DNA from 2 places in the Gordonia oleivorans genome. Region 2 is predicted to be linked to the other one. Evidence: predicted binding sites of a transcription regulator. Region 2 holds the regulator's gene; the other holds the start of a gene.

Region 1 (15,961 bases), on a different contig from region 2:
CGATGCCTGACGAGACACCGGACCGGACCGAGACGACCAACGACGAAACACTGCCGCCGACACCGGCATTCGAGATGCTGGGCCAGTCGGGGGCCGTGTGCGTCGACGGGGTGTGTGCGATCCCCGGCGTTGATGACGCCGACTCGTGACGGAGCCGGTACCCACGCCGGCCCCGGAATCTGCGAGACGATGGTCAGCGCCGCGTCATCCAGAAGTCCAACTCGAGGTCGTCATCGCTGTCGACCGTGCGATAGCGGGAGAAGTCGGTGACGCCTTCGGCGGCAAGGACATCGTCGTCGATGTAGCACTGGCCGGTCGCCGTGTCCGGCGACTTCGACAGGATCGCGTACGCGGCGTCGGACATGATCTCGGTGCTCCGGCTGCGCTCGATCAGCTTCTCGCTGAGGATGTTTCGCACCGCGGCGGTACTGATCGTGGTCCGCGGCCACAGGGTGTTCGACGCGACACCGTCGGCGGCCAACTCGCGGGCCAGACCGAGCGCGACAAGGGTCATCGAGAACTTGGACACCGTGTAGGCCGTCCCGATCGAGTCGAACCACTGCGGGTCGAGCGTGATCGGTGGCGACAGCGTCAGCACATGTGCGTGATCGGACTTGCGCAGATACGGAATCGCGTTCTTGGCCAACACGAATGATCCGCGCGCATTGATGTCCTGCATCAGGTCGTAGCGTTTCATGTCGATCTGCTCGGTGGCGGTCAGATCGAGCGCGCTCGCATTGTTGACGACGATGTCGACGCCGCCGAAACGGTCAACGGTCTGCGCCACGGCATCGGCCACCTGCTGATCGTCCCGAACGTCGCCGACGATGGGCAGCGCCGCTCCGCCGGCCTCCTCGATCGCCTGCGCGGCGGTGTAGATGGTCCCGGGCAGCTTTGGATGGGGCTCCGCGGTCTTGGCGAGCAACGTGACGTTGGCCCCCGCCCGCGCCAATCGCACGGCGATCGCCTCGCCGATGCCACGGCTTCCGCCGGAGATGATCGCGGTGCGGCCGTGCAGGGTGGACGGTGTGCTCACTATGAGGTCCTCTCGTCGGTCGAGGCCGATCGCCGCGAAAGCGAACGATCGATCGGTCACCTCAGGGTGGCCAACCAGGCAGTCGTTGTCAATAGCCGGTGCATACGGCGACAGTGGGTCCGGACTGCCCGGAAAGACGTGGCAGAGCGTTCGGAATATCCGAACACTTCGTCCTACGGACGACGCACGTCCATCAGGTTGAGGGCGTAGCCCGCGTAGGTGGTTGCCAACTCCTCGGGAGTCGATAAGCCCTCCGGGTCGAACCAGTCGGCCACCGCGATGCACAATCCCACCACCGCGCGTGCGGCCTCACGCGGGCGAGCGACCAGGAATAGTCCCTGTGCGGCACCGTTTTCCACCTCCACGTCGAACATTCGCTGCAGCGAGGTGCGCCGATCGGCGATGCGCCGGCGGTCGGGTTCGACGAGACTGCGCATCTCGGTGGACGCGAGGAAGGACAGTCGGCGCCGGTGGCTGTGATAGAGCACCAGGCTCTCGGTCATCAGGCGCAGGGCTCGGACCGGATCGTCTCCCGCCTCGTCGCGAGCGCCGCCGACGCGATCGAGAAGGTCGGTCATCGCCAGGTCGAACAGGGCCACGAGCATGGCTTGTTTGCTCGCGTGGTGATGGTAGAGCGACGCGATCGACAACCCGGCGCTCTCGGCGATGTCACGGATGGAGCATCCGTGATAGCCGCGCTCGACGATGCACCGCAACGCCGCGGCGAGAACCGGGTCCGTGACGTCGGGCCCTTCGTAGAAGCGCCAGCGGGGCAGTGGACCGGAACGATCGAGAGTGGTTGTGGTCATTTCACTTTCGACGGTGTGCGACTGCATGCCGAGAAGTTCGCCGGGTGCCACGCCGAGTGCGTCGGCGATGGCTGCGAGACGGTCGACGCTGATGCCGGTGCCACCGGTCTCGGTGGCGCTGAGGGTCGCCGCACTGACGCCGAGCCGGCGGGCGAACTCGCGTAGCGACACTCCGCGGGCGACTCGTGCCGCACGGATGCGGCAGCCGATCTGGGCGGAGGTGGACTCGTCGGACCCGGGCATGGTGTTCAGGATATCCGAACACTATGCGGCTGTCGGGCCGACCGAGTCCGGCGGGTCGGCGCGGATGGGTGCCGGGCGGCGACAACTCCGTGTCAACAGCCGGAGCGGATCTGTGACATCGCGCGAGCGGATCCCACTCCAACCCACTGACCCGAACACCGCGCTGCGATGATTGGATCGTGACGACAACACCCGGTGCCCCCAGTCCGATTTCGACCCTGCCCAACCTCCGTGACCTCGGCGGCTATCCCGCCGGCGCCGGCAGCGTCCGGACCGGAATGCTGTACCGGTCGACCGATTTCTCCTCGATGGCGTCGGCCGACCTCGCCGAGTTCGAGAAGCTCGGCGTGCGCACCATCTACGATCTGCGGTCGAGCGTGGAGCGGACGGCGTTGCCGGACCCGGATCTCCCCGACGTCACCGACGTCCACCTCGACGTGCTTGCCGACGCCGGCATGGCCATCCCGGCCAACATCGGAAAGTTCCTCTCCGACCCCAAGACCGTGGCGATGGCAACCGCGGAACTCAAGGGCGGCAAGGCCCAGGAACTCATCTCCGGAACCTACTCCGAACTGGTGAATCTTCCGAGCGCACTGACCGGCTACCGGACGTTCTATCGCGGGCTGCTCGGTGAGCATCCCGAGCCGTCACTGTTCCACTGCACCACCGGCAAGGATCGCACCGGCTGGGCTGCGGCGTCGTTTCTGACCCTGATGGGTGTGTCCAAAGGGGATGTCTACCACGACTAGATGCTGACCAACGACCGCCTTGTTCCCGCCCTCAAGCCGTTGTTCGACCAATTCGCGGCCGAGGGCGGCGATCCCGACATCCTCCTGCCGATCCTGGGCGTCGACGCCGTCTATCTCGACACTGCCTTCGCGACCGTGACGAAGGAGTACGGCGACATCGAAGGCTACTTCGCGCAGGGTCTGGGTATCGACGAGTCGCAGCAGAATTCACTACGGGAGCGCTACTCGGTCTGACACCGCCCCGGGCATGTGGTGGTCAGCCTCCATCCCCACAGGTTTGTCGATCCGCAGATTCCGGGGCCGGTTCCCGGCGTGAACGGTTTTGTCGGTGCCCGTCTCTACAATGATGGTCAGATCGAAGAGAGCTTCGACGGTCATCTTGTTCGAGGGGGCGAGGGTGAGCACCATTCCATGGAGCGCGCGGATTCGTGGGGATGTGCGCGATGCGTTGCTGAAGCAGGGGCCGTCGCCGTGGCCGGGGTTGCCGCTGGAGTTTCTGTTCGGGGTGGATCCGGATCGGTTGGATCAGCATTCGATCAACGAAGTACTGGTGGCGATGACCGAGTTGGATCGGTGTCGTTCGTATATGGCGTGGCTGGATTCGTATTTCACCGCGTATGTGGTGAGGTGTCTGACCGATCGCCCGTTGGATGAGTCGGCGGAGTACGCGCAGATCGCGGCCGAACACATCTCCCGGACCCGGAATCTGGCGATGGTGACGACACGGCGGATGCTGGATGAGGCGATCGTGATGGCCACCCGGCTGCCGAAGACCGGGCGGGCATTGCGGGAGGGGCGGATCAGTCACAGTCAGTTCCGGACGCTGATCGATCGCACCAACCTGCTCGATCCGGGACCGGAGATGCATCCGAACACCGCGCTGGTGGATGCGGCGATCGCGGAGCGGTTGTTCGAGCGGACTGGGCAGTGGCCGGCGACGAGTTTGCGGGACATGGTCGACAAGATTGTCTTCCAGCATGCTCCGGATGCGGTGCGGGAACCGCGGAAGCGGAACCTGGACAAGCGGGCTGTGTTCGTCCACTTTGAGGGCGATGGGACCGGGGAGATCACCGGCACCATGTCCGCCGAACACATCACGATCGCGGAGAAGACGATCGCGGCCCTGGCCGACTGCGCCTGCCGGAAGGATCCGCGGACGCGGCGGCAACGTCAGGCCGATGCCATGTACTCGTTGTTGTCGGGGACGCAGTTCACCTGTGACTGCGGCAACGAGGACTGCCCGGCCGACATTCCGGAACCCGGCTGTATTCCGGATGTGCAGATCGTGTTGCACGTCATCGCCGATGAGACCACCGCCGCGGCAATCGAGGAACGCCAACGACAACAAGAACAGCAGGAACAAGATCAGCAGGAACAGCGGAGTTCTGCCGCCGACCGCGAATCCGGGGGTGGTGCAACCGAATCGGTGGTGCAGTCCCGGCGTTCGGAACCGAAGGCCGAACCGGCTCTCGAGCCCAAGTCGACTGCGGATGCCGACACCGATGCGGATGCCGACACCGATGCGGGTGTGGCGCAGATGTCCTTGCTCGAGGAGGGCAGCTCTGACGAGGAGAGTGGAACTGCCGAAACGGAACTCGCCGCGGAACCCGCACGCGGACCCGACACTGAGCGGGAGCCGACCGCGGATACCCGCGCGGGTATGGCGCGGATGTCGATGCCCAAGGAGAGCGCTGCTGCCGATGACCCGCGTCCTGATGCGGCGACCGACACCGACCAATCCGACACCGCGTCAACCGGCAGCGAATCATCCTCTGCCGACACCGAATCGGCCGCCGAGACGCCGATCGACGGCAACCTCGGCTACCTCGTCGGGCAGGGTGCGGTCATCCCCGAGCAGGTCCTCGATCTGATCAGCCGTTTCCCGACCACGATCCGACGGCTGGTGCCCAAGGGCGTCAATCCCGAGGACGTCGAACTCCCGTCGGCGTTGCCGTCGGATCCGTACCGGCTGTCAACGGCATTGGACACATTCATCCGGATTCGCCACGGCGAGTGCGTGATCCCCGCCTGCCGGGGAAACGCGTTCGACGGGGATTGTGATCACGTGCACGAATACGACCACGAGCATCCCGAACTCGGTGGGCTGACCACCCCCGACGGACTCAACGCGAAGTGCCGGGGACATCACCTGCAGAAGACGCACTCCCGCTGGCTCGATGACCAGTACCGGGATGAGAACGGTCGGCTGGTCACGATTTTCACCACCCCGGAAGGCTTGAACATTCCGGGGCCGGCGGAAACCCTCGAAGACTTCTTCGGCGGGTTACGTCGTTACCGGTTCGCCGACCCACCGGCCGCACCACCGACATCACGGGAACCGGGAGTGATTCCCACCAGTACCCGGGATCGGCTCGCCGCCAAGTACGAACGGCGTCGCCGCGAACGCGAACGCAACCGCGCCCGCATCACCGACGGCGTGGACCCGCTGAACCCGCCACGCCCACGACGACGCAAGAAGCGATACCCCGTCGTTCCCGATGACGGCGCACCACCACCCTTCTGAGTGGACGCGAGTGGGTACTCTCTACCGTCATGGCGACGTTGGCGGTGGGTGACGAATGCGCGGGCTATCGCATCCTCCGCCAGATCGGCGTCGGCGGTATGGGGGAGGTCTACCTCGCCCAGCATCCCCGTCTGCCGCGGCAGGATGCGGTGAAAGTCCTCGCGCAGGCGCTGCAGCACGACGTCACCTTCCGCGAACGGTTCAACCGCGAGGCCGACATCGCCGCCGGCCTGTTGCACCCGAGCATCGTTCCCTTGTATGACCGAGGCGAATCCGAGGGGCGGCTCTGGATCTCGATGGCCTACATCGACGGCTCCGACGTCGCATCGATGCTCCGCGAGAACCCGGCGCACCGGCTGCCGCCGACCCTGGTCGGTGAGATCGTGACCGCGATCGCCGATGCACTCGATCACGCGCACGAAACGGGTTTGCTCCACCGCGACGTGAAACCGGCCAACATCCTGGTGACGCGTGACCGCCGACGACGAATCTATCTGGCGGACTTCGGGATCGCCAAGCCACAGGACTCGCAGATGTCGCTCACCGCAACGGGTCTGCTGGTCGGCAGTCTGGCGTACTGTGCGCCGGAACAGGTGCTGGCCACCGAGGAGATCACCGCGGCCGCCGATCAGTACCAGCTGGCCTGTGCAGCATTCGAAATGCTCACCGGCACAACACCTTTTCCCGCTTCGAATCTCGCATCCGCGGTCCATCACCACGTGAGCACGCCACAGCCGCTCGCGTCGCAGCGGTGCCCGGAGGTCCCGCGAGCGGTGGACGGCACCTTCGCGCGGGCCATGGCCAAGCGGCCGGAACAACGGTTCGCCTGCTGTGCCGATTTCGCCGACGCGCTCACCGCCGCATTGAGTGATGCCGATGCCTTTGTGCCCCTGAAGAATTCATACAATGCTCCGACTCAGGTGGCGACACCACTCCCGCTCCCGATCTCGACCGCACCCACCCCGCACAACCCCACCCCACAGAACGCCCTCCCGCACAACCTCTTCCAGCAGCACGCCACCCCGGGTGAGCCCGGGTCGCCGATCCGCTGGGCGGGCCGACCACTGACCCCCGAGCAACGCCGTGGCCTGGCCTGCGGTGCCTACTTCGCACTGACCTCGGGCGCCGACGCCGTCGACGCCCTGGAGATCCACGAGACGCCGCGCGCGATCCGCCGCGCGCTGCGAAAGTCCTGGGCGGTCACCGATTCGCAGACCGCCTTCGACATGGTCGAGTCGATCGCCGAGGGCCTCATCACTCCCGACTACGATTCCGTCCTCGGTTTCATCGCGCCGAACGGACTGCCACGCAACCATATTCGCGTCGATCCGGCGCAGCTGTCGGCGTTCGCCGCCCATCACCCCCACATCCCGGCCCACCGCATCACCACCTGTGTGCAGGTGGCCACCGGTTCCCGTGCGCTACCGCTCGCCGTGCCGATCACCACGGCAGCATGGGAGATCGGTCAGTGCGTCGAACTCGCGCGCATGTGTCTGCACGTCGGCTTCGGCGACGAGGACTGGGTTCACCAGTTGGTCCTGTCGCTGGGGGAGCGCGCCGCCGCGGCCTACCCGGACTGGAACGACTTCGCGGTCGCCTTCGAGTGGGGTCGGGCGCTGGCGTCCGCCGAGAGTGGAACCCGCCCAATCGAACTCGCCGACGAATCGTGCGCTCGCACCCGCCCGGTGCTCGGTCGGTTGCTCACCGATCCGGGGAGTCCGTGGCTGCGGACCCCGCTGCGCGGCTGATACCGCGACAGCAGCCCGGATCAGCGGAACACCGGATCAGCGGAACACCATGCACGTCGTCGAACCGTGTGCGACGAGCTTGCCGTCGGCGGTGAACACCTTGCCCTCGGCGGTGGCGGTCCGCCCGCCGACGTGGATGACGGTGCCGATTCCGGTGAGGTCGTCGGCGTCGAGGGGGACCGATCGGATGTAGTTCACCTTCAGTTCGAGGGTGGTGTAGCCGACGCCGGCGGGCAGGGTGGTGTGGATGGCGCAGCCCATGACGGAGTCGAGGAGGGTGGCGCAGATGCCGCCGTGGACAGTGCCGAGCGGATTGGAGAAGTCGGGCTTGGGGGTCACCACGAACTCGACGTCGCCTTCGTCGATGCGGACCGGTCGCATGCCGAGCAGCCGGCCGATGCTCGGTCGTTCGTCGGAGCCGAACTGCCAGGCGCGCAGCAACTCCAGTCCGGACAGTTGCGCGGGATCGCTGTCGGGAGTGTTCGTCGTCGTCATGATTATGTATGGTTGCATAAAGCAGCGTGATTATGAAGGTGTGCATAGGAGCTGATGCTCGATGGACGACCAGTCCACCGAAATCCTCACGACCGCGACCCGGGAGCGTGGACCGCGGGAGCGGATGGTGGTGCACGCCGCCGACCTGATCGGTCGCGACGGTGTGGCGGCCACCTCGATCGGCGACGTCATCACGGCGAGTTCGGCTCCGCGTGGTTCCATCTATCACCACTTTCCCGGCGGAAAGACGCAGCTGATGACCGAGGCCGTCCGCTACGCGGGCGAGTTCGTGGCCACCCGCATCGGATCGCAGCATCCGGGTTCCCCGGCCGAGGCCGTCATCGGGGTCGGCGACGTGTGGCGTCGGATGCTGGTCAACACCGACTACCAATTCGGATGTCCGGTGCTCGCCGGCGGCCTCGCCCGCCGCTCCGAGCCGGCCGTCGCCGACGAGGCCGAGGAGATCTTCGGCAACTGGATCCGGCTCATCGCCACCCGGCTGGTCGCCGAGGGCGTCGATCCCGACCGCGCCGACTCGCTGGCGATTCTCGTCGTCTCCGCGATCGAAGGGGCCGTCGGACTGTGTCAGACCCAGCGCAGCGTCGAACCGCTCGACCGGGTGATCGGGGAGCTGGCCCGACTGTGTGACGGAGCCGCCCGGCCGTAGCGGGCCCGCCCCCGGATACACCCGGACAAACCCCTCGAACTCCGGTGTTCGGATGCGGCGTAGTAGGTTCTTCGCCAACGACTGTCGCGCCGATCACATCGGAGGAGGTGGTGTCCTCGTGACGCCCGTCTATCAGGACGCCCTCGGTTCCGACTTCGACCGACTGCACCCCAACGTGGCGTGGCGTTACAGCATCGACTCGACCTCGAATGTCGCCCAGATGGGCACCGGCATCCTCGAGTCGGTGTACATCACCTCCGCGCTGCCGCCGCCGTTCTTCTGGTACTACGGCAAACGCAACGCACTGCCGTCCAAGTCGAGCCGGATGGTCCCCTTCACCCAGGGCCACTACTGCTACCGCGACGAACTCGGCCGCGAATGTCTGGCGGTCCTGCGCTCCTTCGACTACACGTCGGGATCACGCAAACTCAACTCCCTGCTCGTGTCGGGGGCATCGGGCCTCGTCGACTACTTCGGCGACGGTCCCGAACTGCTCTATCCGATCGAACCGTCGGTGACCGCCGCGGGTGAACTGCTGCTGGAGAGCGGCCCCCTGCGGTGGCTGGGTCGCGGGCCCAAGGTCGGCATGCGGGGTCTGTTCCGTTCCCAGATGAAGTACATCGAGGGGTGGGACGAGCAACACCAACGGTTCCGGTGCGACGCGACCGTCCGCAACCCGGTCATCGGCGAGATCCTGCATTTCCGTGGGTGGTTCACCGTCACCGACGTCGCCTGCGGATTGCGCGACATCCCCGACGAGGCGTGGCCGCTGAAACTCGTCGATCGCGAGGCCTGAAGGGTAGGTTCTGTCACATGGCTGTCACTGCGAAAACCGAGTTCGATGTTGCTGCGCCCCCGTCGGTCGTGATGGAGGTGCTGCTGGACGTGGAATCCCTGCCCGACTGGTCCGCACCGCACAAGGCGGCCTCGATCGTCACCTCCCACGACGACGGCGCACCCGAGCAGGTCACGATGACGGTGTCGGCGGCGGGCATCAACGACGATCAGACCGTCACCTACACCTGGACCGACAACACCTGCGCGTGGACTCTGGTCGAATCGAAGATGCTCGCCGAGCAGCAGGGCATCTACACCGTGACGGCCAAGGGCGACGGTGCCCACGTCGAGTTCGAGTTGGAGATCGACCTCAAGGTCAAACTTCCCGGGCTGATCGTCAAGCGCGGGCAGAAGACCGCGGTCGAGACGGCGAAGAAGGGTCTGACCGCCGAGTCGGAGCGTCGCGCCAAGGCCTGAGTTTCCTCCATTTGCCAACGGGGCCAGGTGATTTCGTATCTCCTGGCCCCGTTGGCGTACCTGCCGGGAGACGGCTGTGCCGGGTGTGGGCAAACGTTGTCGTTCCGTGACCACGGCGCCGATCGGCGGGCCGAAAAGCGGGAGTAGGCTGAGCGAGGTCTGGCCATCTGGTCCAACACATCCGATACGGCGAGGAGGCCGATTCACTGTGCGATTCCACGGATTGACAGCGCGTGCACTGGTGGTGGCTGCGGGGAGTGCAGGCGTGATCTGGGGAATGCATCTCGGTGGCGGTGACGCCTCCGCAGTGACCTGCCAGGCCTCGAATGGCCATGAGGTGCAACGCATTCAGGGAACCAGCGGATGTGGCGCGCGGTCCGGTGCGGGCAGCACCGCGAGCGCGCAGGAGACCGGCGGCGGCACCGCGGTGGCGGTCGCAGACCGCGGCGGACGCGCCACCGCGATCAACCAGCAGCCCGGATCGTCGGCGCTGGCCGGGGCGACCACCGGCGGGACGTCGTACTCCATCACCACCGGCCCCAAGGCGCTGTCGGTCGCCCAGGCACGTGCAGGTGGGTACTCGGTGGCCGTCGGCGGTGTCGGCGGGCAGGCCTACGCCGGTGCCCCGGGCGTGCAGTGCAGCGGCGGATTCGCCGCGGCGGCCGACTCCACCACCGGCCGGGTGTGCCTCAAATACGGGTCGATCAACCTGCGCAATTGACGCGGCAGAAACTGCTCAATCGACACGGCAGAAACCTGCCCAATTGGCGCCGAAGAACTGCAGTTCACCCCTTCGATACACGGCGTTCGTGCGTGCGGCATATCGTTGAGTGGTGACCGAGTTAACCGATCTCGAAACCCTGGGACCCGACTTCAGCAAGCTGAACGGACGCGAGGCCCTTCAACAGCTCGTCGATCTGCACGACACGACCAACTTCGAGGTCAACGACGACGATGACGATGACCCGGTGCTCCTGACGCTGCCCGAACGCAACGTCGTCGACACCTGGCGTGAGGACTACCCGTACGAGGAGCGGATGAGCCGCCGCGAGTACGAGGTGACCAAGCGGCGTCTGCAGATCGAGCTCCTGAAGCTGCAGAAGTGGTCCAAGCAGACCGGACAACGCCACCTGCTGGTGTTCGAGGGACGCGACGCCGCGGGCAAGGGCGGCACCATCAAGCGGTTCAACGAACACCTCAATCCGCGCGGCGCCCGCGTCGTCGCGCTGGAGAAGCCGTCGGAGCGGGAGTCCACCGAGTGGTACTTCCAGCGGTACGTGCAGCATCTGCCGGCCGCCGGCGAGATGGTGTTCTTCGACCGGTCCTGGTACAACCGCGCCGGCGTCGAACGCGTCATGGGTTTCTGCACACCCGAGCAGTACGACCAGTTCATGGATCAGGTCCCGGCCTTCGAGAAGATGCTCGTCGACGACGGCATCAACCTGGTGAAGTTCTGGTTCTCGGTCAGCCCGCTCGAGCAGCGCACCCGGTTCGCCATCCGCCAGATCGACCCGGTCCGGCAGTGGAAACTGTCGCCGATGGATCTCGCGTCGCTGGACAAGTGGGACTCCTACGGCGCGGCCAAGGAGGCGATGTTCGAGAAGACGAGCACCGACATCGCCCCGTGGACCGTGGTCAAGAGCAACGACAAGAAGCGTGCCCGCATCAACGCGATGCGCCACGTCCTGAGCCTGTTCGAGTACAAGGGCAAGAACCACGAACTCGTCGGCACCCCGGACCCGCGGATCGTCGGGCGGGCACGTGACCTCGTCGATGAGTGACGCGGCGTGCGCCCGTCGGTGACGGTCCGCGCCGACCGGTAGCCTCGTCCCGGTGCGAACGTTTCTCAGTGCCCTGCTGACGTTGATCGCGATGGCCGCGATCGTCGTCGCGTTGCCCTCGATGTGGGTGTCGCAGCGGATCGTCGATGACGACGGCTTCGTCTCCGTCGTGGCGCCGCTGGCCCACGACGCCGAGGTCCAGGACTACATCGCCGACGAGATCACCGCGCAGGTGTCCTCGCGGGTGAGCTTCCCCGGGGCGTCGGCGGTGATCGCGCCGGTCGCGGAGAACTACACCAAGAGCCCGCAGTTCCCGGCGGACTTCACCGACCTGGTCCGCCAGGAACATGCCTGGCTCTTCGACCCGGCGCCGAGCGGCTCGGCCGACCAGACGATGCAACTGGACATCACCGCGATGGTCAACCGGGCACTCGAGGGCGCCAACCTGCCGTTCACGGTGAGTGTCGACGGTCCGATCCAGGTGGAGATGACCGAGCGCGGCCTCGAGGCCGGGCGTTATCACCTCATCGGCACCCAGATCACCACCATCGGATACGTCTCCGTGGCGGTCGCGGTGGTCGCCGGACTGCTCGCGCTGATCATCGCGCGACGTCGGGGTACCGTGCTGATCTGGCTGGGCATCGGTGCGTTGCCGGCCGCGCTGGCGTGTTGGCTGGTGGCGCTCAACGCCACCACCATCGTCGACCGGCAGGTCTCCTCGTCCGGGTCGGACAACACCGTCGTACGCCTGACCACCGACGCCCTCGCCGACGACCTCACCCAGTGGTCGGTGATCGCGGCGATCGCCGGGGCGGTGGTGATGGTCCTCGGCCTCATCGCCCGTGTCGCGTTCCGCGGACCCGCCCGCATGTAGATCCGCGGGGTGAGACGTGAGCGCATGGACGAGGCGAGTCGCGGGCGCGGCGTGGCGGCAGGTCCGCGGCGCCCCGCTGACGTTCGGCTGGCTGATCATCCTGTTCGTCACCACGTCCATCCAGCATTCGCTGACCCCCAGAGAACTCCACGACGCTCTCGGTGACCGCTCGACCAACATCGCGAACCTCACGAGCGATCCGCTGGAGGCCTTCCACGTCCTCGTCGCCAGCCTGTTCTGGATCGACGGGGAGTGGTGGTTCCCGTACCTGATCCTGTTCCTGGTGTTTCATCGGCCCGCCGAGCAATGGCTGGGGTCGGTGCGGTGGTTCGTCGTCGGGTTCAGCGCGCACGTCATCGCGACCTTCCTCAGCGAAGGCGCACTGGACCGGGCCATCGACGACGGACTGCGCAGCCCGTCGATGGTCAACGTGCTCGACGTCGGGGTCAGCTACTTCCTGGCCGGGATCGTGGGCGTGCTGGCCTATCGGATCGTGCGGCCGTGGCGGTGGGTGTACCTCGCCGGCGTGGCGCTCGTCTACGGGCTGCCGCTGGCCGAGCAGATCACCTTCACCGGGTTCGGACACGCCGCGTCGGTCCTCATCGGTCTCGCCTGGTACCCGATCACCCGGGGACGCCCTGGCGCGCAATGGGATCCGGTCGCGAGCCTGCGGCGGCTCAGACGCGGGCCAACAGCCACGGCAGGTCCGCTGCGTAGATATCGCGCGGACCGCCCAGGCACGCGGCGACTCGATCACTGACCTCGACGCCCGCGGCCCGATAGGTGTCCACGGCACGCCGCAGATCGTCCACCGGGGTGACCGCGATCGGTGACACGTTGGAGTCGCAGCGCGTCATCCGCAGTGCCGCCGTCGGTGTCGGTGAGGTCGGCGTCGCCAGCGCCGCGGCGGCGAAGGCGGGCTGGAAGTCCGGGTCGTCGTACGGTGAATGGCCCGGCAGGAACAGCGCACTCAGCGGCACCCCGCCGAGGGTCATGTAGGTCGGTGTCGCACACCCGGAGCGGAAGACCTCGGCGATGCCGCGACCCACCGGGGTGAGCTTCTCGTCGATGCGCATCTCGGGATGCCCGACCTCGAGGCCCAGCAGGTCGGCGAAGGCGAAACCGGATCCGACCCCACCGTCGTTGGCGCGGATGAAGTTTCGATGATCGGGCACCATCTGCCCGATGACGATCGCCGGGATGTGCAGTTCCGGCGCGTAGGTCGCGGCCTGTTCGGCGGACACCGCGGCGGCCTGGCTGCCACCGCCCGACGGCCCGAAGATGCCGATGGTGCTCGACGCGGTCAGTCCCGACCCGGGGATCTGCAGGGCGGCCCGCAGGCCGTCGAGCATCGAGTGCCCGTCGAACCGGGGCAGCAACGTCGGGGCCGGTGCGACGCCGTCGCTGGCGAGGTCGGCGACGAACACCGCGTGCCCGGCGCGCAGCGAGGCGACCGTCGAGTTGACCGGTGCGATGCCGACGGCACGGTCGAGGACGGAATCACGGGTGAGTGTGGTGGTCGGCCGGCAGTAGGCGCCCATGCTCTCGTCGGAGATCCCGATGCCGATCAGGGAGCGGTGCCCGTCGGGTGTGCTCGCGGTCATGGTGTCCGGCGGGATGAAGAACGAGCCACTCGCGGTGGTGCGGCCCCCGCGCGGGCCGGTGGTGACATACAGCAGCCGATAACTGCGGGTACCCGGAACCTTCTCGGCGATGCCGGCCCCGGACGTCGGTTCGATCCGCACGATCGAGCCGAGGCGGGCGTCGGGTGCCGGTGGCGACGTGGCGTAGAACGGATCGGGCGCCGCATGCGCCGGACCCGGGATCAGCGCTGCCCCGACGGCCACCGTGATGAGCGCGAAAGCGCAAGCGAGACAACGACGAACAGAGAAACGAACAGACGAACCAACAGCAGACACAGTGCACAATCCCCCGATTGAGTGCGATGACAACCGCTCACGCTACGTGATCGGTGGTCATCGACGCACCCCGGTGTGAGCGGTGGCACAACTGCCGGGGTGCGTCGGGGGAGGGCTACTTGCGGCCGGCCTTCCAGTTCAGGCCCCATCCGTAGGCCTGATCGACCTTGGACTGCGACCCGCGGATGTAGCGGACCTCACGGTTGATGACGAGCTCGCCGCCGCGGTTCTCCAGCATCGCGATGGCGCACGAGATCGCGCTCTGATCGGCCTCGTCGAGATGCACCTCGATCTGCGGGCCGTTGGCCGGGAACAGGGTGACCACGCCGTTGGCGGCGGCCCAGTTGGGTGCGCCCTCGTAGATGTAGGCGAAGATCAGGATGCGGCGGATCTGATTCGACGCCGACAGGTCGATGTACATGTTCTCGCCGCCGGTGTTCGCCCCGGAGCGGTCGTCGCCGTCGAGCCAGATGATCGGGCGGCCCTCGTACGGCGCCTGGAAGGCGTTGCCGAGCGCCTGCACGATGCCCTTGCTGCCGTCGGTGAACTCCCACATGCAGGCCAGGTCGAGGTCGACGCCGGCCGCGCGACGGAAGAGTCCGCCCTTGCTGGAGGTCCAGTTGAGGTTGATCCGCACCTGCCCGGTCGCCGATCCCTGCTTGGTCAGCGAGACGCTGGGCGCCGACTTGGTCAGCGTCACCTTGGACAGGGAGACCGGCGGTGCGGCCGGTGGCTGCTGCTGATACGGCTGTGCCTGCGGCGGTTGCTGATACGGCTGCTGGCCCGGCTGTGCCGGATACGGCTGTGCGGCAGGTTGTGCCGGATACGGTTGTGCGGCAGGTTGCGGCGCAGGCTGCGCCTTCGGTCGCTTGGTGTAGTCGATACCCATGGAAGTCCCTCGACCCCTATCTTCGTCGAATCCTCGATGATCACTGATGTCCGATTTGAGTGTGGCCCAGCCTAGCGAAACGCGGTGAACGCGGGGCGGCGGTCAACTCAGAGCCGTGCGCGTGCCGCCGGGCCGAAGTGCGCGGCCACGGCCAGCGTGTCCGGCGAGACACGCTGGCAGGCCGCGACGGCGATATGCGCGGGACGTGCGGCGGAGCCCGGAATCCGGTAGCCGCCGTCGATCTCGTATCGCGTGTTGGTGACCTTCTTGCTCACCGCGGCCGGGTCCTGCGGATTCTCCGGAGGTGCATCCGACCGAATGACGACCATCACCTCGGTGACACCCGGCGGCCACGTGAACGTCAGCAGGTCACCGGTCACCACCACGTCGGTGATGTCGGGGAGATCGGCGGCGGTGGCGGCCGGCGACAGGGTCGGCGGTGGGGCCGGCGACGGTGGTGCGGGTGGTGGTGGGATGCGGGACGGGGGTGTGCGGGTGGTCGGTGTGGTGTGGGTGGGGGCGGGCGGGTTCGCCGCGGCCGACGACACCGCCGGTGCCGAGTGCATCCCGTCGACGGAGGCGGTGACCTCGTAGCTCGGCAGCCCCTCCGACGGGCGGGTGCCGCCGTCCTCGAGTTCGGTGGTCGCGGTGCGGCCCACCACCTGTCGGCGGCCGGTGCGATCGACACGGGTGACGCGGTAGGTCGCACCGGGCGTCGGCGACGGTTCCCACGCGACGACGACCGCCCCGTTGGCGAAGGCCGCGTGCACATTCGACGGTGGTGCGGGGGTGGTGTCGGGCGCGGCCGTCGGTGGTGTGGCGGACGTGTGGGCGGGATTAGGTTGTGGGGCAGGGGGAGTCGGGGCAGGGGGATTCGGGGCAGGGGGAGTCGCGGGAGCTGGTGCTGCGGGCGTACGTGACGCGCGGGCGATCTCGTCGGCCACGGCGTCGATCTGGCGTCGCGCGGCGTCGT
Region 2 (15,961 bases):
CCGACCTCGATCTGTTCCAGGGCGTCGACGCCGCCATCGACGAACTGTGGGGCACCGCCGGTCGCGGCGACATCCTGGTGTTCCTGCCCACCGAACGCGACATCCGGGAGGCGGCGGCGTCGTTGTCGCGCCGCATCGCCGCGGGCGCCGAGGTCGTCCCGCTGTTCGCCCGGCTGTCCATCGCCGATCAGCAGCGCGTGTTCACGCCGTCGGACGGACGACGAATCGTGTTGTCCACCAACGTCGCCGAGACGTCGCTGACCGTTCCCGGAATCCGGTACGTGATCGACTCGGGCACCGCGCGGATCTCCCGCTACTCCACCCGCACCAAGGTCCTGCGGCTGCCGGTGGAACCGGTGTCGCAGGCCAGTGCCCGCCAGCGCGCCGGTCGATGTGGACGTGTGGCCCCGGGTATCTGCATCCGGCTGTACTCCGAATCCGACTTCGATGCGCGGCCCGCCTTCACCGACCCGGAGATCCTGCGCACCAATCTCGCGTCGGTCATCCTGCAGATGACGTCCCTGCGTCTCGGCGACATCGAGGACTTCCCCTTCGTGCAGCCGCCGGATTCCCGGGCGGTCCGCGACGGCGTCGGCGTGCTGTCGGAACTGGGAGCGATCACGGTGCCGGGCAAGGGCTCCGGACGCGGCAGCGGACCGGACGCCGGCGGCCGCGACAAGGGCGAGGTGCGCCTGACGAAGGTCGGCGCCACGATGGCCCGCATCCCGGTCGATCCGCGGATCGCCCGGATGCTGGTGGCCGCCCGCGACGAGGGCTGCCTCGACCACGTGCTGGTGATCGCGGCCGCCCTGTCGATTCCCGACGTCCGGGAACGCCCGGCCGAACACCGGGAGGCCGCCGACACCAGTCATCGGCGTTTCGCCGTCCCCGGTTCGGACTTCCTGAGCTATACGCAGCTGTGGCGATATGTGCAGGAGAAACGTAAGGAGTTGTCGGCCAATCAGTTCCGACGCACCTGCGAACGCGAGTTCCTGCACTACCTGCGCATCCGCGAATGGCAGGACCTGCACCGCCAGTTGCGCGGAATCGTCATCGACCTCGACTGGCAGATCCCCGAGACCGAACCGAATGCCGACGCGATCCATCGCGCCATCCTCGCCGGCCTGCTCGGCAACATCGCGGTCCGGGCCGCCGAGGGCCGCGAGTACACCGGTGCCCGCAACACCACGCTGATGATCTTCCCCGGGTCGTCGGTGTCCAGGAAACCGCCGGCCTTCCTGATGGCCGCCGAGATCATCGAGACGTCCCGGCTGTTCGCGCACACGGTGGCCGGGGTCGACCCGTTGTGGGCGGAGAAGCTCGCCGGCGATCTGGTGAAACGCACCCACAGCGAACCGCACTGGTCCTCCACGCGCGGCGCCGCGATGGCCTATGAGCGCGTCACCCTCTACGGCGTGACGCTGGTGGCGCGCCGACGCGTCAACTACGGCCCGATCGACCCCGAGGTGTCGCGCGACCTGTTCATCCGCCATGCCCTCGTCGAGGGCGACTGGCGGACGAATCATCGTTTCTTCGAACAGAATCGGCAGTTGCTGACCGAGGCCGCCGACGTCGAGCACCGCGCCCGGCGTCGCGACGTGGTGATCTCCGAGGAGCAGCTCTACGAGTTCTACGACAAGCGCATCCCCGCCGAGGTGACCTCGGCGCGGCATTTCGACACGTGGTGGAAGTCGGCGCGGCGCACCGACCCGACCCTGCTGGATCTGACCCCCGCCGATGTGGCCGCCGACGTCGCCGTCGCCGACACCGACTATCCGGGGGCATGGCAGCAGGGCGACACCCGCCTGGAACTGCGCTACCGATTCGAGCCGGGCGCACCCGACGACGGGGTCACCGTCGTCATTCCGCAGGCCCTGCTCCCCCACGTCCGCAACGCCGGATTCGATTGGCTGGTACCGGGAATGCGATCGGAACTGGCCACCGAACTCGTCAAGACCCTGCCCAAACAGCTTCGCAAGACAATGGCCCCGGCACAGCGCTTCGCCGATCTGGCCCTGTCCCGGCTGACGCCGCGCTCCGAACCACTGGTCCGTGGGCTGGCCCGCGAGTTGTCGACGATCACCCGGCACACCGTGACACCGGCGGACTTCGCCGTCGACCGCCTGCCCGCCCACCTGCGGATCACCTTCGCCGTCATCGACGATTCGGGCGAGATCCGCAGGCGCAGCAAGTCGTTCACAGATCTCACCGCCGACGGAGCGGACCGTCGACCGACACCCCCGGCCGCGGTGTACACCACCTGGACCGCCGACGGGCTCGGCACCCTGGCGGCCACCGAGACCGCCGACGTCGCGGGCCAACACATCACCCGCCATCCCACGTTGCGTGCCGTCGGGGATCCCGGCCGATCCGTGGGCGTCGCGCGGGCCACCGCCGCCACCGAGGACGAGGCCAACCGGATGCGGGTCGTCGGTGTCATCGCGCTGCTCGACCACACCATCACCGGGCTCTCGTCGAAGGCATCGTCGGGCCTCGACCCCGCCGGGCGACTCGCGTTGAGCCAGAACCCCTACCGGGATTCCAGCGAGTTCTTCGCCGACTGCACCAGGCGGGCCATCCGGGACCTCGTCGACGTCGACGCGGCGGCCCGGGTGCGGTCACCGCAGCAGTTCGATGCGCTGGCCGCCGCACTCGGTCCGCGCGTACGTTCGGCCGCACCGGAGTATCTCGCCTCGGCCGTCAACGCACTCCGGATGGTCGCGCCGCTGCGTCAGGCGATCGATGAGCATTCCGGTCAGGTCGCCGCCGACGACGTCGCCGAGCAACTGGCCAACCTGATCTTCGACGGCTTCGTGCTGGCCACCCCGCGTGAGCACCTGGCCGAACTCCCGAGATATCTGGCGGCCGCACGCGAACGGCTGGAACACCTTCCGGGATCGGCGGACCGGGACCGGGCGGCCATGGGCACGCTCGACCGGGTCACCGGGCGGTGGAATCAGCGACTCGCCGAGGTACCCGAGGCCCGTCGCGATCTCGTCAACGAACAGGCGCATTGGATGGTCGAGGAACTGCGGGTGGGTCTGTTCGCCCAGCGGCTGGGCACCCGATATCCGATCTCGGAGAAGCGTGCGCTACGAACCCTGGATCGACTCGGCTGAGAGGGCATCGGGCGCATCCGTGCCGTTGCGCCGCGTGAGATTGCCCTGCAGATCGTCGATCTCGCGTTGGAAGTCCTCGAGGGAATCGAACGACCGGTACACCGACGCGAACCGGAGATAGGCGACCTCGTCGAGGTCACGCAACGGTTTGAGAATGGCGAGACCGACCTCGTTGCTGGGGATCTCCGCGACGCCCGAGGCGCGCACCGTCTCTTCGACCTGCTGCGCCAACTGGGCCAGATCGTCCTCGTGGACGTGCCGTCCCTGGCAGGCGCGGCGCACCCCGCGCATCACCTTCTCCCGACTGAACGGTTCGGTGACGCCGTTGCGCTTAACCACCGCCAGCACGGCGGTCTCCACGGTGGAGAATCGTCGGCCACAGGCGCTGCACGAACGGCGACGACGGATCGCCTGTCCCTCGTCGGCGACTCGGGAGTCGATGACCTTGGTGTCATCATTCCTGCAGAACGGGCAGCGCATGCATCGAGAATAGCGCCTCACCGCTCAGCGATATGCGGGCGTCAGCAGCGCCTGACCGACACGCAGGGCGCTGCCACCCATGTCGTTGAGCTCGACGATCTCGTCGATGACCGCCTGCCGCGGCATCTCGGGCGCGACGCGCGCGGCGACGGAGTTCAGCGACTCCCCCGCCCGGACGTGCACCACCTGCGTGGCCACCGGCGTGGGGGCGGTGGATTCCTGGTAATCGCTGCCGGCGACACCGATCAGCCACACCAGCATCGCCAGCGCCACCCCGGTCAGCAGGGCCACCGCGGCACCGCGACGGCCCGCCCGACGGGACTGCGACGCGGGCGCGGCGCACGGCGTCCCGGCCGGGCGCCTGGGGATCGCGACCCGGGGCCGGTCGACCGGACGATTGTCGGCCGGGCGGTGGAGGTGCCGGTGCCGCGCCGCCGGGGTGGCGCGGCGAGCCGGCACCGGCCGTCCGGCATGCACGATCGCGCCGCGCCGGGGCGTGACATCGTCTCGCGCCGCACCCCGGGCATCGGGAGCGGCACCGAAACGGGCACCGGACGGGGTGCGCCGAACCGTCGCCCGACGCGCCTGACCTGCGGTTTCACTGCGAACCAAGGTGTTCTGCATGAGAGTCTCCGATCTCGATCACTCGTTCGAGGAACTGATGTTCGAAGTTCTATCACGCACCTCCGACAATTTCTCGCAACACGTCGAACAAATGTTTGAAGTTGTCGGTGACCTGGACTAACCTGGCCGTTGACCAGCAGCGCAGACCCGCGGACAAACCCCGGCCGCACCGGACCACCGACTGCACGGGACAACCGACCGCACCGGACCACCGACAACACCGTCCGACCACAACAGAGTTTCCGACCGAAAGGATCGAACACCCGATGAGTGAGAAGAACCGACGTTCGACGACGTCGACGTCGTCGACCAAGCGCGGCCGCGGATCGGCCGCCGCCGACGAGCCGGAGGTCCCGTTCGACGCGGCGGCCGCGGAGGCCTCGCTCACGCCGCGTCAGCGGGGCGTGCTCGATGTGATCCGCAAGTCGGTGCGCGAGCGCGGCTATCCGCCGAGCATCCGCGAGATCGGCGACGCCGTCGGGCTGGCCTCGACGTCGTCGGTCGCCCATCAGCTGCGGACACTGGAACGCAAGGGACTGCTCAAGCGCGACCACAACCGCCCACGCGCGGTCAACGTGCAGGACGGCGAGCACACCCCACCGGACGACACCGCGGTCGCGTCGAATCTGCCCGCCCCGACCTTCGTCCCGGTTCTCGGGCGCATCGCGGCCGGTGGACCGATCCTCGCCGAGGAGGCCGTCGAGGACGTCTTCCCGCTGCCGCGTGAACTCGTCGGCGAGGGTTCACTGTTCCTGCTGAAGGTGGTCGGCGAGTCGATGATCGACGCCGCGATCTGTGACGGCGACTGGGTCGTCGTCCGGCAGCAGAACGTGGCCGACAACGGTGACATCGTCGCCGCGATGATCGACGGCGAGGCGACCGTGAAGACCTTCAAGCGCAAGGACGGTCACGTGTGGCTGATGCCGCACAACGAGCATTTCGAACCCATCCCCGGCGACGACGCCGCCATCCTGGGCAAGGTCGTCACGGTGATGCGCCGGATCTGATCCGGCTCCGGGCCCGCCCGGTGCGGCGCTCGCCGAAATTCAGCCGGCGAGCGCCGCGGTGGCGGCCTCACGTGCGGCCGCCGGGGAGGCGGTCGCGAGGGCAGCACTCGCCGCGGCACGGCACGCATCGAGTGTGACGCCGCCGAGTTTGGCACCGACCGCCGCCGACGCCGCCGGAGCACTCGACAGCGAGGTGACGCCGAGTCCGACGAGTACGCAGGCCAGCAGCGGGTCGGCGGCGGCCTCACCGCAGACGCCGACCGGTTTACCCGTACGTTTCCCGGCCTCGGCCACCATCGAGATGAGCGCGAGCACCGCGGGCTGCCACGGATCGGTGAGTTCGGCCAGATCGGCCGACATGCGGTCGGCGGCCATCGTGTACTGCGTCAGATCGTTGGTTCCGATCGACACGAAGTCGACCTCGGCGAGGATCGACGACGCGAGGATCGCGGCGGACGGGATCTCGACCATCACCCCGGCGACCAGACCACGCCCGCGGACCTGTGCCGCGAACTCCGCGGCCTCGTCGGCCGAGGCGATCATCGGTGCCATCACCCATGGAGTGCTGCCGGTCTCCCGGGCGGCCGCCGCGATGGCGTCGAGTTGCCCGGCGCGGATCTCCGGATGCCGAGCGGTGATCCGATTACCCCGGACCCCCAGAGCGGGGTTGGCCTCGGTGCCGTGGTCGACGAATTTCAACGGCTTGTCCGAACCCGCGTCGAGCGTCCGCACGACGACCTTCTTGCCCCCGAACGCCTCGAGCACCTCGCGGTAGAGCTCGGTCTGCTCGGCCACCGTGGGTGCCTCGGCGCTGTCGAGGAAGGCCAGTTCGGTCCGGAACAGGCCCACTCCCTCGACCGGATAGGCGGTGGCGGCGCGCGCGGAGACACCGTCGGCGACGTTGGCCAGGATGGCCGCCTCGTGACCGTCGGCGGTGTGCCCCGGCCCCGACCAGCCCGCGACGAGTTCCGCCTCGCGCCGGCTCTCGTCGACGGCCGCCTGCGCCTGCTCCGGATCCGGTTCCAGCACAACGGTTCCGGCGGTGCCGTCGACGAGCACCAGGGTTCCGGCGGGTACCTCGTCGAGGTCGGCGACCGCGACGATGCACGGGATGCCCAGCTGCCGGGCGATGATCGCGGTGTGACTGGTCGGCCCGCCGAGTCGGGTCACCAGCGCGGTGACCAGTTTGGGATCGAGGCCGGCGGTGTCGGCCGGCGCCAGATCGTCGGCGCAGAGCACCGACGGCTCGGTGGGCACCGGCACACCCGGTTCGGGTTGTCCGAGCAACTCGGCCACGACCCGATCGCGGACATCGTTGAGATCGGTGACGCGTTCGGCCATCAGACCGCCGAGTTTGGTGAAGAGCGCGGCGAACTGGTCGGTCGCCGCGGTCGCGGCCGATGCGGCCGACGACCCGGAGGAGATCAGCTTGCCCGCCGCACCGATCCAGCCGCGGTCCTCGGCGAGGCCGGCGGTGGCGATGAGAACCTCGGCGGCCGCACCGGAGGCATGTGAGGCACGTTCGCGCAGCCGGGCGGCCACCAGCCCGGCCGCGTCGACGAAGCGGGACTGCTCCGCCTCCCGCGCGTCCTCCGGGATCGTCGCGGTGTCATGCACCGGGGCGACGCGCTCGCCGGGGCGAACCACCGGCCCGTAGGCCTTCCCGCCGACCACGGGGGTCCCACGCAGTTCCTGAGCCTGCTGATCGTTCACTGCGCTGCCCTTCGTTCGAGGTTCGTTTCGGCCGTCGTCGGCCGATCTGGTCTGTGCTGTCGCGAGATCGCTCTCCCGGCGGCCCGATCTGTGAAAAATCTGCCCGCCGAACATCTCTTGTGATCGAAGTTACAAGAAATCCTTGACTTGTCAACACAAACAGGCGTAAACACAGATATATCAACATTGAGTTCCACCCAAAACCACATCAAGTTTTGCCCAAACCCACATGGACACAGACATCCCGTCATCCGTCCTCTCCGATCGGAGCAACGTGTACGCCGAAGAAAGACAGCAGGCGATCGCCGAACTGGTTCGCTCGCATGGCCGCGCATCGGTCAGCTCGCTCGCCGAGCGATTCGATGTCACCAGCGAGACAGTGCGTCGCGACCTGGCAACCCTGGAGCGCTCCGGACACCTGCAGCGTGTCCATGGCGGCGCCGTCCGTCCCGAACTGGTGCAGCTCATCGACGAGCAGGACATCTCCGAGCGCGAGACCAGCCACACCATCCAGAAGGCCGCCATCGGGCGGGCCGCGATCGCCTTCCTTCCGGCCGACGGCGGGTCGGTGTCCCTCGACGCCGGGACGACCACCTATCAGGCGGCCGTCGCCATCCCGGCAGATCGCCGCCTGCACATGGTGACCAGCAGCCTGCCGATCGCGACGGTGCTGGCGAGTCACCCGAACGCCACCCTGCATCTCGTCGGCGGGCGTGTGCGCGGCCTCACCCAGGCCGCGGTGGGCGCCGAGACCGTGGCCCGCCTTGCCACCTTCCGCACCTCCGTGGCGTTCATCGGGACCAACGGCATCAGCGAGGACATGGGCTTGTCGACCCCCGACCCCGAGGAGGCGGCCGTCAAGGCGGCACTGGTGGCCTCGGCCCAGCGCGTCGTCGTCCTGGCGGACTCCTCCAAGATGAACCGCGAGGACTTCTCGTCCTTCGCCTCGCTCGACGATGTCGACGTCCTCATCACCGACGCCGGTGTCGATCCCTCCTACGCCGCCGCCCTCTCGGCCCGCGGCATCGAGGTCGTGATCGCATGATCCTCACCGTCACAGCCAATCCAAGCCTGGATCGCACGTTGGAGATCGCCGCGCCGCTCGAGCGCGGTGAGGTGCAACGCGCGGTGGCCGTGCGCGCCGAACCGGGCGGCAAGGGCGTCAACGTCTCCCGCGTCGTCGCCGAGGCGGGCATCGACACCATCGCCGTCCTGCCCGCCCGCGCCGGCGACCCACTGCTGAGCGCACTCGACGCCGTCGGTCTGCGCCACGAGACCGTCGCCGTCGACGGCGAGGTCCGCTCCAACATCACCATCGCCGAGGCCGACGGCACCACCACCAAGATCAACGCCTCCGGCCAACCGCTCGACGATCGCCGCCGCGCCGCCCTGACCGATCTGGTGCTGGCGCACGCCGCCGGCGCCGGCTGGGTGGCGTTGTGCGGATCGCTTCCCCCCGGAGTCGAGGACTCCTGGTATCGGGAGCTGGCCGATCAGCTCATCGCGCGTGGTTGCCGGGTCGCCATCGACACCTCCGGGGAACCCCTGCGCGCCGCGGTCACCGGCCGCGTCGACCTGATCAAGCCCAACGAGACCGAACTCGCCGAGGTCTGCGGCGCCGACCCGACGGTGCTGCGCCGGGCCGCCGCCGCCGGCGACCTGGATCCGATCATCGCGGCCTCGGCCGAACTCGCCGGGCACACCGGCGGCGCGGTGCTGACGACCCTGGGCGCCGCGGGCGCCGTGCTGACCACCACCTCGGGCAGCTGGTTCGCCACGCCTCCCCCGATCGTCCCGCGCAGCACCGTCGGTGCCGGCGATTCCTCGCTGGCCGGCTACCTCATCGCCGAGGCGCGCGGCGCCGGCGAACCGGAGCGTCTCCGCAGCGCCGTCGCCTACGGGGCCGCCGCCGCCGCACTGGCCGGCACCCAACCACCCCGACCCGATCACCTCGACCCCGATCATGTCGCGATCACCGACCTCGCCGGAGCCGCCCCCGCCACATGACCCCGACCTCCCCGACCTCCCCGATCTCCCCCACCCACATCCGACACTCCCGAAACACCTAGCAGTAAAGGAAGATTCATGTCCGAGCAGATCATCACCGCAGCGACGGTGAACCTCGACATCGACGCGGGCGACGACCCGTCGGCGGTGATCAACCACCTCGCCGAGAACCTCGCCGCCGCCGGACGCACCAGCGACGCCGCCGACCTCGCACGAGGCGCCCTGGCCCGCGAGGCCAAGTCGGCCACCGGCCTACCGGGCGGCATCGCCATCCCCCACGCCCGGGCGGCCTCGGTCACCGAGGCCAGCCTCGGCATGGCACGGCTGTCCAAGAAGGTCGATTTCGGCGCGCCGGACGGCCCCGCCGACCTGGTGTTCCTCATCGCCGCGCCCGAAGGCGGCGCCGCCGAACACATGAAACTGCTCAGCTCGCTCGCCCGCGCGCTGGTCCGCCCCGACTTCGTGGCCTCCCTGCGGGCGGCGAAGACCGACGACGAGGTCGTCACCCTGGTCGACGAGGCGATCAATCCGCCGGCGAAGAAGCCCGACACGGCCGCCGCCACCGAGAAGACCACCGTCTCGACCACCAAGGCCGCCGCACCCGCCGCCGCCGCAGCGACCACCGCGGCCGTCGCCGCCCCCGCCACCGCCGAGAAGAAGCTCTCGATCGTGGCGATCACCGCCTGCCCCACCGGGATCGCGCACACCTACATGGCCGCCGATGCCCTCAAGTACGCCGCCGAACGCGCCGGGGTCGACTTCCACGTCGAACCGCAGGGTTCGTCGGGAACGACACCGTTCACCCCGGACGTCATCGCCGGCGCCGACGCGGTCATCTTCGCCACCGACGTGGGAGTCAAGGGCAAGAGCCGATTCCACGGCAAGCCGGTGATCGCCTCGGGCGTCAAACGCGCCATCAACGAGCCCGACACGATGATCGCCGAGGCCATGGCCGCCGCCCGCAATCCCAAGGCCGCGGTGGTCCGCGACGGTGACGGCAACGACGCCCCGGCCGACGCCGCCGGCGGAGAGACCCTCGGCCTGGGCAAGCGCACCCAGCAGGCGCTGATGACCGGCGTCAGCTACATGATCCCGTTCGTCGCCGCCGGCGGCCTGCTCATCGCCCTGGCGTTCCTGCCGTTCCTCGGCGGATACCAGATCGCCAACAAGACCCTCGACGAGACCGGCGCCCTCAACGACGGACAGTTCATCGCGTTGCACAACAGCCTGTGGGATCTGCCCGCCGGCGGACTCGGACAGTACATCGGCGCGGTGTTGTTCGCGATCGGCGGACTCGCCATGAGCATGCTGGTGCCCGTCCTGGCCGGTTACATATCGTTCGCCATCGCCGACCGACCCGGCATCGCACCCGGATTCGTGGCCGGACTGGTGTCCGTGGCGGTCGGTGCGAGCTTCATCGGCGGCCTGGTCGGCGGTCTGATCGCCGGCGTCGTCTGCCTGTGGATCTCCCGACTCCCGTTGCCGCAGTGGGCACGTGGTCTGATGCCGGTCGTGATCATCCCGCTGCTGGGCAGCTTGTTCATCGGCGTCGTGCTCTACATGTTGCTCGGCAAGCCCCTCGCCTGGGTGACCACCGAGATGACCAACGGCCTCAACAGCATGTCCGGCGGTTCGAAGATCGCACTCGGCATCGTCCTGGGCCTGATGATGTGCTTCGACCTCGGCGGCCCGGTCAACAAGGCGGCGTACCTCTTCGCCACCGCCGGTCTGGCCATCGCCGGAACCGCACAGTTGGAGATCATGGCCGCGGTCATGTGCGCCGGAATGGTCCCGCCGCTCGCCCTGGCACTGGCCACCGTCCTGCGCCCGGGCCTGTTCACAGAACCCGAACGCGAGAACGGCAAGGCCGCCTGGCTGCTCGGTGCATCGTTCATCTCCGAGGGCGCCATCCCGTTCGCGGCCACCGATCCGTTCCGCGTCATCCCCTCGATGATGGCCGGCGGTGCGCTGTCCGGCGCGCTGATCATGGCCTTCGGCGTCACCCAGCGCGCCCCGCACGGCGGCATCTTCGTGTTCTTCACGATGAACCACTGGCTGCTCTTCCTGGTCGCCTTGGCCGCGGGCACCGTCCTCTCGGCGGTCTGCGTCATCGCCGCCAAGCAGTGGGGACGCGGCCACGGCCACGACGAGGTCGCCGCCGTGGAGCGCGAGGCCGTCGCCGCCTGACGAGGCGGATCACCGCGGCGGGCGTCGGCGAAATCCCGCCCGCCACGGTGATCACGGGGCACAATCACCTCACCATCACCTGCCGTTGAAGCCGTCACCCTCCAAAGGAGTAGTCACCATGCCCAGCACCACTGTCACCGTCGGCTCCGCCGTCGGACTGCACGCCCGACCCGCGACCATCATCGCCGAGGCCGCCGCCGATGCCGGCGTCCCGATCACCCTCGCCGTCGAGGGCGGCGAACCGGTCGACGCCGGTTCGGCCCTGATGATCATGACCCTCGGCGCCGAGAAGGGCACGAATGTCATCGTGTCCTCCGACGACGCGGGCGCACTCGAGCACATCGCCCAACTCGTCGCCAAGGATCTCGACGCCGAGTAGGCGCCATCCCCGACGATCTCGGACAACGAGACGGCCGGTCACCCGTGCGGGTGACCGGCCGTCTCGTCTGGTCGTGCCCGGTGGAGCCGGATCGGCGGCTCAGTGCGCCGTCGCCAACACCAGGTCGGCGAGCTCACCGGCCATGGCCGGCGGAACCCGTACTCGCACAATCGATCCGTGCTCGTCGTGTTCGGTGGAGAGCACCTCACCCTCGCGGTGGATGCGGGAGAGCACCTCACCACGGGTGAACGGGACGGCGAGGGTCAGCTCGACGTCGGTGCGTCCGACGAACTCCCGGACCCGGTCGAACAATTCCGGCAATCCCTCGCCGGTGCGCGCCGAGACGAACACCGCATCCGGTGCCATGGCCCGGAGTTCGGCCATCCGCGTCGCGTCGATCGAGTCGATCTTGTTGATCACCAACAACTCCGGCGGTGCGGCGACGTCCTCGTCGGCCACCACCTCGTTGATCACCTGACGGACCGCGGCGATCTGTTCGGCGGGGAACTCGTCGGCACCGTCGACCACGTGCAGCACCAGGTCCGCGTCGACGACCTCCTCGAGGGTCGAGCGGAAGGCCTCCACCAGTTGCGTCGGCAGATGGCGGACGAAACCGACGGTGTCGGTGAACACCACCTCGCGTCCGTCGTCGAGCGTGGCGCGACGCGTGGTGGGATCGAGGGTCGCGAACAGTGCGTCCTGCACCAGCACACCCGAACCCGTCATCGCGTTGACGAGACTGGACTTACCGGCATTGGTGTAACCGGCGACCGTCAGCTTGGGGACGGAACTGCGTTGCCGCGCCGCCCGTTTGGTCAGCCGGGCCTTCTTCATGTCGCGAATCTCGCGGCGCAGCTTGGCCATTCGTTCCCGGATGCGACGCCGATCGGTCTCGATCTTCGTCTCACCGGGACCACGCAGGCCCACGCCGCCGTTGCTGCCGGCGCGGCCACCGGCCTGCCGGGACATCGACTCACCCCAACCACGCAGGCGCGGGAGCATGTACTCCATCTGGGCCAGCGACACCTGTGCCTTGCCCTCACGCGACGTCGCGTGCTGGGCGAAGATGTCGAGGATCAGCGCGGTCCGGTCGATCACCTTGACCTTGACGACCTTCTCGAGTGCGGTCAGCTGACCGGGGGTCAGTTCGCCGTCGCAGATCACCGTGTCGGCGCCGGTGGCCAGCACCACCTCGCGCAGCTCGTCGGCCTTGCCGGAGCCGATGTAGGTCCCGGGGTCGGGGGCGTTGCGGCGTTGGATGACGGCGTCGAGGACCTGCGAGCCGGCGGTCTCGGCGAGCCCCGCCAGCTCGGTCATCGCCGCCCGTGCCTGCGCCGCGGTGCCGTGGGTCCACACTCCGACGAGCACCACGCGTTCGAGGCGCAGCTGCCGGTACTCGACCTCGGTGACGTCGGCGAGTTCGGTGGACAGTCCGGCCACGCGTTGCAGCGAGGCACGATCGGAGAGTTGCAGTTCACCCAGGGTCGGATCGGACGCGGCGGTCTCGCGATGATCACTGTCGCGAACGTCGCTCTCGCGGACGTCACGCTCCGGATTCACGTCATCGGCCGGGACGGGTGGGAAAATGTGGGTTGATTCGCTCATACGCCTTCCATGGTTGCACGGAGAAACGTCGCGGTGCACGCGATTATTTCGCCGCCCACCCCGACGATGTGCACCCTCAGTGGGCCCAGCCGGCGCGGAGACGGCCGTCGGCGACGAGCCGCGACGGCCCCCGCAACCATGCGTCGTCGTCGAGGATGCGCACCTGAACCCGCCCGCCGGGCACATCGATGGTCATCTCACCCGTCTGCTGGTGCAGGTGCGCCAGACCGGACGCGGCGGCGGCCACCAGCCCGGTCCCGCAGCTGCGTGTTTCGCCCACCCCACGTTCAAAGACACGCATATGGGCATGCAGACCTGCCCCGGTCGGTTCGGGCACGGTCAGGAGCTCGACATTCGTGCCGTCGGGGAACACCTCGGCGTCGAAGGTGACGCCCCGGGCGAAGTCGACCGCCGCGAGTCCGGCGACGTCGAGTCCGGGCACCACGCACGCCAGGTGCGGATTGCCGACGTCGACCGCCGTGCCGACGTACAGGTCGTCACCGATCCGTGCGGTGGTCTCCACCCCGAGTCGTGCGGGCCCCATCTGCACACTCACGTCGGCATTCACGTGATCGAAGGAGTGCACGATCACCGGTCGGGCACCGGCCCGCGACCCGACCGTGAACTCGTCACGGTCGGCGAGTCCGGTGGCGCGGACGTGATGCGCGAACACCCGCACCCCGTTGCCGCACATCTCGGCGATCGAGCCGTCGGCGTTGCGGTAATCCATGAACCAGTCATCCGGGGTGACCCCGGCGGGCACCTCCGGAAGGACCCCGGCGGCCACCAGCGCACCGGCACGGGCCACGCGCAGCAACCCGTCGGCACCCACGCCGCGTTGCCGATCGCACAGCGCAGCGACGAGATCGTCGTCGAGGTCGAGTTCGGCGGCCGGGTCGGTCAGGATGACGAAGTCGTTCTGGGTGCCGTGCCCCTTCACAAAGGCGAGGTCGTCCCCACTCGGGGCGGTGCTGATCGTCACCGGTCCAGGGTAGCCAGAGCCCGAGCGGTGAGGTCGTCGGCGGCCGCATCGAGCCACACGATGCGGTGATCACGACGGAACCAGGAGCGCTGGCGACGCACATAGCGGCGTGTCCCGATGACGGTCAGTTCCTCGGCGCGGTCGAGGTCACCGTCGCCGTCGAGCGCGTCGAGGACCTGGGCGTACCCGATGGCCCGCCGAGCGGTGCGTCCCTCCCGCAGACCGCAGTCGGCCAGGGCGCGCACCTCGTCGACGAGGCCACCGGCGAACATCGCCGCGGTCCGCGCCCGGATCCGGTCGTCGAGATCGGCGGTGTCGCGGTCCAGCGCGAGGATCCGGGTCGCCCAGCGCGGTTCGCCGATCTGCGGCGCCGACGCGGCGAACGGTTCACCGGTGAGTTCGACCACCTCGAGTGCGCGCACGATCCGGCGGCCGTCGGTGTCGAGGATCGATGCCGCCGCGGCCGGGTCGACCTCGGCGAGTCTGCGGTGCAACGCGCCGACGCCGATCTCGGCGAGGAGTGCCTCGTAGCGGGCCCGCACCTCCGGGTCGGTGGCCGGGAACTTCCAGTCGTCGAGCAGTCCCTGGATGTAGAGCATCGAACCGCCGACGATGACCGGGGTACGCCCGGCCGCCAGCAGGGTCTCGACATCCTGCGACGCCGCGGCCTGGTAGCGGGCCACCGTCGCGACCTCGGTGACGTCGAGCACGTCGATCTGATGGTGGGTGATACCTCGACGTTCTTCGGGCGGCAGTTTGGCCGTCCCGATGTCCATCCCGTGGTACTGCTGCATCGCGTCGATGTTGACGATCTCTCCGCCGAGTTCCTCGGCGAGATCCAGGGCCAGATCGGATTTGCCGACCGCCGTCGGGCCGACCACGGCAACCGGGACCACCCCGGACGACGTCACCTCTCCCATCGGGCCACCACATATCCGACGCCGAACGGCGCATCGGCGTACTCCACCGACGCCGTCAGGGCGGGTGCTCCCGCGGGATCGTCGGTCCGGGCCGATGCGCGCACCGCTGCGGCCGCCGTCTGCCAGGCGACGCGCCCGCCGACACCCTCGGCGGCACACTCGTCCGGGTCCAGTGCCGCAAGGGCGTCGAGGTCGCCGGCAGCGATCGCCGCTTCGATCCGGTGCTGCAGGCGTACCGATTCCTCGCGGGTGCCACCGCCGGGCGACTTCTGCGTCAACGCGAAGGCACCGTCGCCCACCACCAGCAACCCGATCGGCTCGGCACGCGAGTCCAGTGCCGCGGCGATCTCACCGCCGATGCGGGCACACTCGGCGGTGCTCGCCTCCGGATCGATGACGACCGGGGTGAGTGCGCCAACGCCCGCCTGTTCCCGCAACCAGGCCGCGATCAGCATCGACAGTGGCATCGGCTCAGACAGTGGCATCGGCTCGGCCGGGGCCGGCGCACCCGCGGGCGCACCACGGGACGGATCGAGGCTCACCCCGACGTCGACCCCGAATCGCGCGAACGTTCCCGAGGTGGGCACATCGGTGACGCAGGTACGACCGGCGCCGTCGGATGACCCCGGCCGATCGGCCGCTCCGATCGCCACCCAGGTGGTGGCCGCCGGTGCGGCGGCAGCGAACGCGTGCCGGGTGGCGTCGCGAACCGCATCGGCCTCGTCGGCATCCGGTCCGGTCAGTTCGGGCACGAGAAGAGGTGCACTCGGAACGAAGACCGCGCAGGCAAACACCTGCTCGACGCTAGTCCACGCCACCCGATCACCGGCGAATGCCCGGTCCGCAAGCCGGTGCCCCGGGGAGATCGACGACGCGACGCGCGCGGATCATTGTCGCGCAGCGCGCACGCGACGGAGCCTGAGCTGCTTGAATGGGGA

Evidence for each region. The regulator LexA, encoded in region 2, represses DNA repair genes until DNA is damaged. The targets are predictions, from matches to a motif close to CGAACANNTGTTCG.
Region 1: the regulator LexA is predicted to act here: its motif matches at 3,194-3,207, upstream of ABLE92_RS12890 (DUF222 domain-containing protein).

What each region holds. Positions count from the first base shown of each region.
Region 1 is NZ_JBDZDI010000007.1:37,085-53,045, reverse strand. Features, by position in the region: gene ABLE92_RS12915 (DsbA family oxidoreductase) at 1-10, shown strand, start outside; gene ABLE92_RS12910 (hypothetical protein) at 3-149, shown strand; gene ABLE92_RS12905 (SDR family oxidoreductase) at 194-1,036, opposite strand; gene ABLE92_RS12900 (TetR-type transcription factor C-terminal domain-containing protein) at 1,210-2,088, opposite strand; partial or broken gene ABLE92_RS12895 (tyrosine-protein phosphatase) at 2,268-3,071, shown strand; gene ABLE92_RS12890 (DUF222 domain-containing protein) at 3,235-5,361, shown strand; gene ABLE92_RS12885 (protein kinase domain-containing protein) at 5,391-7,109, shown strand; gene ABLE92_RS12880 (PaaI family thioesterase) at 7,146-7,622, opposite strand; gene ABLE92_RS12875 (TetR/AcrR family transcriptional regulator) at 7,666-8,271, shown strand; gene ABLE92_RS12870 (DUF4166 domain-containing protein) at 8,390-9,067, shown strand; gene ABLE92_RS12865 (SRPBCC family protein) at 9,085-9,525, shown strand; gene ABLE92_RS12860 (DUF6764 family protein) at 9,749-10,246, shown strand; gene ppk2 (polyphosphate kinase 2) at 10,359-11,306, shown strand; gene ABLE92_RS12850 (hypothetical protein) at 11,359-12,180, shown strand; gene ABLE92_RS12845 (rhomboid-like protein) at 12,197-12,940, shown strand; gene ABLE92_RS12840 (lipase family protein) at 12,858-14,027, opposite strand; gene ABLE92_RS12835 (TerD family protein) at 14,215-14,988, opposite strand; gene ABLE92_RS12830 (SaeA-related protein) at 15,096-15,961, opposite strand, start outside.
Region 2 is NZ_JBDZDI010000002.1:339,812-355,772, reverse strand. Features, by position in the region: gene hrpA (ATP-dependent RNA helicase HrpA) at 1-3,119, shown strand, start outside; gene nrdR (transcriptional regulator NrdR) at 3,093-3,599, opposite strand; gene ABLE92_RS05030 (LysM peptidoglycan-binding domain-containing protein) at 3,624-4,223, opposite strand; gene lexA (transcriptional repressor LexA) at 4,490-5,230, shown strand; gene ptsP (phosphoenolpyruvate--protein phosphotransferase) at 5,270-7,057, opposite strand; gene ABLE92_RS05015 (DeoR/GlpR family DNA-binding transcription regulator) at 7,218-7,988, shown strand; gene ABLE92_RS05010 (1-phosphofructokinase family hexose kinase) at 7,985-8,950, shown strand; gene ABLE92_RS05005 (PTS fructose transporter subunit IIABC) at 9,029-11,137, shown strand; gene ABLE92_RS05000 (HPr family phosphocarrier protein) at 11,256-11,516, shown strand; gene hflX (GTPase HflX) at 11,616-13,121, opposite strand; gene dapF (diaminopimelate epimerase) at 13,198-14,103, opposite strand; gene miaA (tRNA (adenosine(37)-N6)-dimethylallyltransferase MiaA) at 14,100-15,023, opposite strand; gene ABLE92_RS04980 (class III extradiol ring-cleavage dioxygenase family protein) at 15,011-15,841, opposite strand.